One region of the Pseudomonas sp. IT-P74 genome, then DNA from elsewhere that is predicted to be linked to it. Evidence: predicted binding sites of a transcription regulator. Region 1 holds the regulator's gene; the other holds the start of a gene.
What was found. Region 1 encodes sigma-54, which starts transcription at its own class of promoters, with help from an activator protein. Its sites were predicted from a motif close to ANTGGCATNNANNTTGCTNT; they were not measured.
Positions count from the first base shown of each region.

Region 2: glnK (P-II family nitrogen regulator) is a predicted target of sigma-54. The motif match lies at 2,309-2,328, and genes of this name have one in related genera.

Region 1 is NZ_CATKQD010000093.1:147,774-151,150, reverse strand. Features, by position in the region: gene rapZ (RNase adapter RapZ) at 1-66, opposite strand, end outside; gene ptsN (PTS IIA-like nitrogen regulatory protein PtsN) at 69-533, opposite strand; gene hpf (ribosome hibernation-promoting factor, HPF/YfiA family) at 546-854, opposite strand; gene ACM6J5_RS28435 (RNA polymerase factor sigma-54) at 929-2,422, opposite strand; gene lptB (LPS export ABC transporter ATP-binding protein) at 2,669-3,377, opposite strand, start outside.
Region 2 is NZ_CATKQD010000088.1:288,289-291,665, reverse strand. Features, by position in the region: gene ACM6J5_RS27360 (secondary thiamine-phosphate synthase enzyme YjbQ) at 1-187, opposite strand, end outside; gene ACM6J5_RS27355 (ammonium transporter) at 402-1,739, opposite strand; gene glnK (P-II family nitrogen regulator) at 1,775-2,113, opposite strand; gene ACM6J5_RS27345 (accessory factor UbiK family protein) at 2,522-2,782, shown strand; gene ACM6J5_RS27340 (Bro-N domain-containing protein) at 3,228-3,377, shown strand, end outside.

The sequences.
Region 1 (3,377 bases):
CTCAAGAACGTTGAGGGCGGTACTTTTACCTGAGCCGGAACGGCCACTGACGATGATCAAGCGCATGATTACTGACCGTTTTGCTCGTCCAGGACAACCTGATACAGGGCTTCGTTGCTTGCAGCACTTCGCAGCTTTTCGCGCACTTCCTTGCGGTCGAGCATGCTGGCGATCTGGCGCAGCAGCTCAAGGTGCGCATCGGTGGCGGCTTCCGGGACCAGCAGCACGAACAGCAGGTCAACCGGCGCGCCATCGATGGCGTCGAAATCGATAGGGGCGTCCAGGTGCATCAATGCACTGATGGGCGAAACACAGCCCTTGAGACGGCAATGTGGAATGGCGATGCCATTGCCAAACCCGGTGGAGCCGAGTTTTTCACGGGCGATCAGTGCCTCGAAGACATCTTGCATCTCCAGGGCCGGCACTTCGCGGGCGATCAGATTGGCAATTTGTTCGAGGGCTTTCTTTTTACTGCCTCCCGGCACGTTCACCAGGGAACGGCCGGGGGTCAGGATACTTTCAAGTCGGATCATGGGTAGGGAGTGTTAACGACCGGTTGCGCCCTGGAGGAGGCTCTGGGTCTTTTCCTTATGCTTTTTGAGTTGTTTATCCAGCTTGTCGGTGAGTGCGTCGATCGCGGCGTACATATCGGTATGTTCCGCGTTGGCGACCACTTCATTCCCGGGAATATGCAGCGTGGCTTCGATTTTCTGCTTCAGTTTTTCGACGGTCATCGTGACCTGCACATTAGTGATCTTGTCGAAATGTCGCTCCAATCGTTCGAGTTTTTCGCCGATGTAGGTGCGAAGAGGTTCGGTCACTTCCAGTTGGTGTCCACTGATGTTGACTTGCATACAGCTTCTCCTTCGTTGCCAGTGCATAAAGCGGTAGATCAGATGATCTACCACTGGAACGCTGTGGCGTGGCTCTACATCAACCGCTTGCGTTCGCTCGAAGGCGCGATCCCGAGGGATTCGCGGTACTTGGCGACGGTGCGGCGAGCCACCTGAATGCCTTGTGCCTCCAGTAAACCAGCGATCTTGCTGTCACTCAACGGCTTTTTCTGATTTTCCGCTGCAACCAGTTTTTTGATGATCGCCCGGATCGCCGTGGACGAGCATTCGCCGCCTTCGGAGGTGCTTACGTGACTGGAGAAAAAGTACTTCAGTTCATAAATGCCCCGGGGGGTGTGCATGAACTTCTGGGTGGTCACCCGTGAAATCGTCGATTCATGCATGCCGACCGCTTCGGCGATGTCATGCAGGACCAGCGGCTTCATGGCTTCGTCGCCATATTCGAGGAACCCGCGCTGATGCTCGACGATCTGGGTGGCAACCTTCATCAGGGTTTCATTGCGGCTTTGCAGGCTCTTGATGAACCAGCGGGCCTCCTGCAACTGATTGCGCATGAAGGTGTTGTCGGCACTGGTGTCGGCGCGGCGCACGAAACCGGCGTATTGGGCATTGACCCGCAGCCGTGGCACCGACTCCTGATTGAGCTCCACCAGCCAGCGCTCGTTGTCCTTGCGCACGATGACGTCAGGAACGACATACTCGGCTTCGGTGGACTCGATCTGCGAGCCCGGGCGCGGGTTGAGGCTCTGGACCAGTTCGATGACCTGGCGCAGTTCGTCTTCCTTGAGCTTCATGCGACGCATCAACTGGCTGTAGTCGCGGCTGCCAAGCAGGTCGATGTAATCGGTGACCAGGCGCTTGGCCTCGGCCAGCCAAGGGGTCTTGGCAGGCAGCTGGCGCAATTGCAGCAGCAGGCATTCGCCCAGGTTGCGGGCGCCGATGCCGGCAGGCTCGAATTGCTGGATGCGGTGCAGGACGGCTTCGATTTCGTCCAGTTCGATGTCCAGTTCCGGGTCGAAGGCTTCGAGGATCTCCTCGAGGGTTTCGTCCAGGTAACCTTGATTGTTGATGCAGTCGATCAGGGTCACGGCGATCAGGCGATCGGTGTCGGACATCGGGGCCAGGTTCAGTTGCCACAGCAAGTGGCTCTGCAGGCTTTCGCCGGCCGATGTGCGGGTGGTGAAGTCCCACTCGTCATCGTCGTTGCTGGGCAGGCTGCTGGCGCTGGTCTGGTAAACGTCTTCCCAGGCAGTATCGACGGGAAGTTCGTTGGGAATGCGTTCGTTCCAGTCGCCTTCCTCAAGGTTATCAACCGTAGGGGCGCTTTCCTGGTAGGAAGGTTCCTGAATATCCGTGTTGGGCTTTTGTTCGGCGTTGTCGGCCAAGGGGTCGGAGTTGTCGAAGTCGTCGCCTTCTTCCTGGCGTTCGAGCATCGGATTGGACTCCAGGGCCTCCTGGATTTCCTGTTGCAGGTCCAGGGTCGACAATTGGAGCAGGCGGATGGCCTGTTGCAGCTGCGGTGTCATCGTCAGCTGCTGGCCCATTCTCAAGACTAGCGATGGTTTCATGGCAGGGGCTTAACACCTTATTCGCCGGCGCACATGCGCCATCCACTACAGGGCGCCGGGGCGCCAAACTTAAGCAAATTATATGCCTGAAACTGAAGGATTTGCCTAGAGCGCTGTAACAATAAAAAACTATAAAGTTGTGTTGCTGCGCTGCCCTTGTCGGGGGCTGACCACGCTTGTCGGCACGAGGCGCTGGTGAGTGGGCCGGTCAGGTGCCCGGGCGACTGCCTGGGCACAGCTCAGCGCTTACAGGCGGAACTCATGGCCCAGATACACTTCCTTGACCAGATCGTTGGCCAGGATGGTCTCTGCGTCGCCTTCGGCGATCAGTTGGCCGTCATTGACGATATAGGCGGTTTCACAGATATCCAGGGTTTCACGAACGTTGTGGTCCGTGATCAGCACGCCAATGCCTTTGGCCTTGAGGTGGTGAATGATCTGCTTGATGTCGCCGACCGAAATCGGGTCCACGCCGGCGAAGGGTTCGTCGAGGAGGATGAATTTCGGGTTGGTGGCCAGGGCGCGGGCGATTTCCACGCGACGGCGCTCACCACCGGACAGGCTCATGCCCAGGTTGTCGCGGATGTGGCTGATGTGGAACTCCTGCAGCAGGCTTTCCAGCTCCTTGCGACGGCCGGCCTTGTCGAGTTCCTTGCGGGTCTCGAGGATGGCCATGATGTTGTCGGCCACCGACAGCTTGCGGAAAATCGATGCTTCCTGCGGCAGGTAGCCGATACCGGCTTTTGCACGGCCGTGCATCGGCTGGTGGCTGACGTCCAGGTCGTCGATCAGGACGCGTCCCTGGTCAGCCTGTACCAGGCCGACGATCATGTAGAAGCAGGTGGTCTTGCCGGCGCCGTTCGGGCCAAGCAGGCCGACGATCTGGCCGCTGTCGATGGACAGGCTGACGTCACGCACGACCTGGCGGCTCTTGTAGCTCTTGGCCAGATGCTGA
Region 2 (3,377 bases), on a different contig from region 1:
AGTCGCGACGTACCGCCGGATCGGCGTTCTCGTTGATGGTCAACGACGCCGAGGTATGCTGTAGCCACAAATGCAACAGACCGACCCGACACGCCTTGAGTTCAGGCAAGCCGGCGAGTAACTCGTCCGTTACCAGATGAAAGCCCCGGGGCCTCGCCCGCAAGGTAATCAGAGTCTGTTGCCACATACAGTTCTCCGCACGTTCGGGGCGCATTCTAGCGCGCTCTGTGAAAAAACAAAGGCCCTAATATTCCTTCAATCCTGTAAGCCTTTGGCTGCACAAAAACACCCGACGCAAACATCGTAAAACCTGTAGGAAAAAACCTTTCAGCTCAGCCTTCAATGACAAATTCCAGACAAAAAAATGCCCGGCAAGCCGGGCAAGTTTTTTATCCGCGTGCTTACAAGTTGTAGCCGCGTTCGTTGTGAAGCGCCAGATCGATGCCGACCGCTTCTTCTTCTTCGTTGATGCGCAGGCCCATGACCATATCCAGCACCTTGAGGATGATGTAGGTAGCGATCGCGGTGTAGATCACCGTGAAGCCCACGCCTTTGCACTGAATCCACACTTGTGCGGCGATGTCGGTCACGGTGCCGAAGCCACCCAGGGACGGAGCAGCGAACACACCGGTCAGGATTGCGCCGAGGATACCGCCGATACCGTGCACACCAAAGGCGTCCAGGGAATCGTCATAGCCGAGCTTGCGCTTGAGGGTGGTGGCGCAGAAGAAGCACACCACGCCAGCCGCCAGACCGATAACCAACGCGCCCATCGGGCCAACGGTGCCGGCAGCCGGGGTGATTGCCACCAGACCGGCAACCACGCCCGAAGCGATGCCCAGTGCGCTAGGTTTGCCGTGGGTGAGCCACTCGGCAAACATCCAGCCCAGTGCGGCAGCAGCGGTAGCGATTTGAGTCACCAGCATCGCCATGCCGGCGGTGCCGTTGGCCGCAGCGGCGGAACCGGCGTTGAAACCGAACCAGCCGACCCACAGCATGGCCGCGCCCATCAGGGTGTAACCGAGGTTGTGCGGCGCCATCGGCGTGGTCGGGAAGCCCTTGCGCTTGCCCAGCACCAGGCAGGCAACCAGACCAGCCACACCGGCGTTGATGTGCACCACGGTGCCACCAGCGAAATCGAGCACGCCCCAGTCCCACATCAGGCCACCGTTGCCGGACCAGACCATGTGCGCGATCGGCGCATACACCAGGGTGAACCAGATGCCCATGAACACCAGCATCGCGGAGAACTTCATCCGCTCGGCGAACGCACCGACGATCAGCGCCGGGGTGATGATCGCGAAAGTCATCTGGAAGGTGACGAAGACCGCCTCGGGAAACAGCGCCGCAGGGCCGGTCAGGCTGGCTGGCGTGATACCGGCAAGGAACGCCTTGCCCATGCCGCCGAAGAAGGAGTTGAAGTTGACGACGCCCTGCTCCATGCCCGTGGTGTCGAACGCGATGCTGTAGCCATAGATGACCCACAGGACGCTGATCAGACCGGTAATGGCGAAGCACTGCATCATCACGGAAAGAATGTTTTTCGACCGAACCATGCCGCCGTAGAACAGCGCGAGGCCGGGAATGGTCATGAACAGCACCAAGGCTGTCGAGGTCATCATCCAGGCGGTGTCGCCGGAGTTGAGGACTGGGGCCGCCACTTCGTCTGCCGCCAGAGCAAGGCTGGGCATTACGATGGACAACAGGGCTCCTAGCCCTGCGAATTTACGCAGAGTCATATTGTTTTCTCCTGGGGCGTTGGGTTTGTGGCGGCTTAGATTGCGTCGGTATCGGTTTCGCCGGTACGGATGCGAATCGCCTGTTCCAGATTGACCACGAAGATCTTGCCGTCACCGATCTTGCCGGTGTTGGCAGCCTTGGTGATGGCCTCGATTACCCGGTCCAGATCCTTGTCGTCGATGGCGACGTCGATCTTCACCTTGGGCAGGAAATCGACCACGTATTCCGCGCCGCGATACAGCTCGGTGTGACCCTTCTGCCGACCAAAGCCTTTGACTTCAGTGACGGTAATGCCCTGCACGCCGATCTCGGACAGCGACTCGCGTACGTCGTCCAGCTTGAACGGCTTGATGATGGCAGTGACTAGCTTCATGAAAACTCTCTCCCGAATTGGTGGACTTGCCCCAGGAAAACAAACCCGACTCAAGTCTAAGCGCAGTGCCTGGCTTTGTAACGCATCGTCGGCCCTGACCTGCCCGTCCGACGCTCCTCACGAAACACTCCCCCGCTTCGCTTGGCGCACTGCGTTCGTCACAGTGACTGCATCAGTGCATGGGTCATCAGGGTCTAAGCAGAAAGCTTGCCATCTCCACAAAAACTACTGTTTTCAAGCCTTTACCCGCAGATGACTGCCACTTCGCAACAACAGCCGACGCGATACGCACAACAACGGTGCGATACCGCCCGTCCCCATGCGCGAAAAGCGTGCATCCCTTGCCCGCGCAAATGACTATAGACACTGCGTGATACACTGCCCGTCATTGTTTCCAGGACATTGCCCATGCTCGCGCCAAAAGACTTCCTCGACGCCCTCACCGGCACCGCCTCCCGCCTCTTCAGCGGCGACACGCCTCTGCCGAAAGCTGAAATCGAAAGCCAGTTCAAGATGTTGCTGCAGAGTGGCTTCAGCAAACTGGATCTGGTGAGCCGGGAAGAATTCGATAGCCAGATGGTTGTGCTGGCGCGCACGCGGGCGCGGCTGGAGAGCCTTGAAGCGAAAGTGGCGGAGCTGGAAGCGAAGCTGAATCCGCCGACCGAATAAATGCTGATGTGAAATGCAGCCCCCCTGTGGGAGCGAGCCTGCTCGCGATTGAAGGTCGGAACGACCTTGCGCTTCACCTGTAGGACCTGCCAAAGGTTCGGGCCGCGTTCGGACGATCTTTTGATCTTCAGCCCCGCAACAATCCCGGCAACGTCCTACAAACATCACACCGCCGTCCGATTGCGTCGCCAGGTATCCGGTCTCTAAGCTCATCCCAATGCTGAATATTCAGCACTGGGTTTGGCGACCTGGAACCAAGCAATGCACCGCAACCATCCGTTTTCGGGCAATTATCTCGATTCGAATTATGGCGGCTGTGTGTGGGAGACCTTAAGGTCTGCCGGTATTCGCTTGGCCGGTTCGCCAACCCGCACGCAGCTGCCACCCTTATTGTTTGGCGACGATAAATGGCAGTTATCTATCAAGCGAACTTGGGTACTGCTCCATGGAAGAAAACTTTCTAATCCCTCACATCTTCACCCGCCACAAGCTTCACCTCCACGCCTTACTCCTTCAAAACCAACCGTGGCTCTGCGCTCGCGACCTTGGCCGACTACTACGCATCTATCTCAACGAACGCCTAGTCCAGAAACTC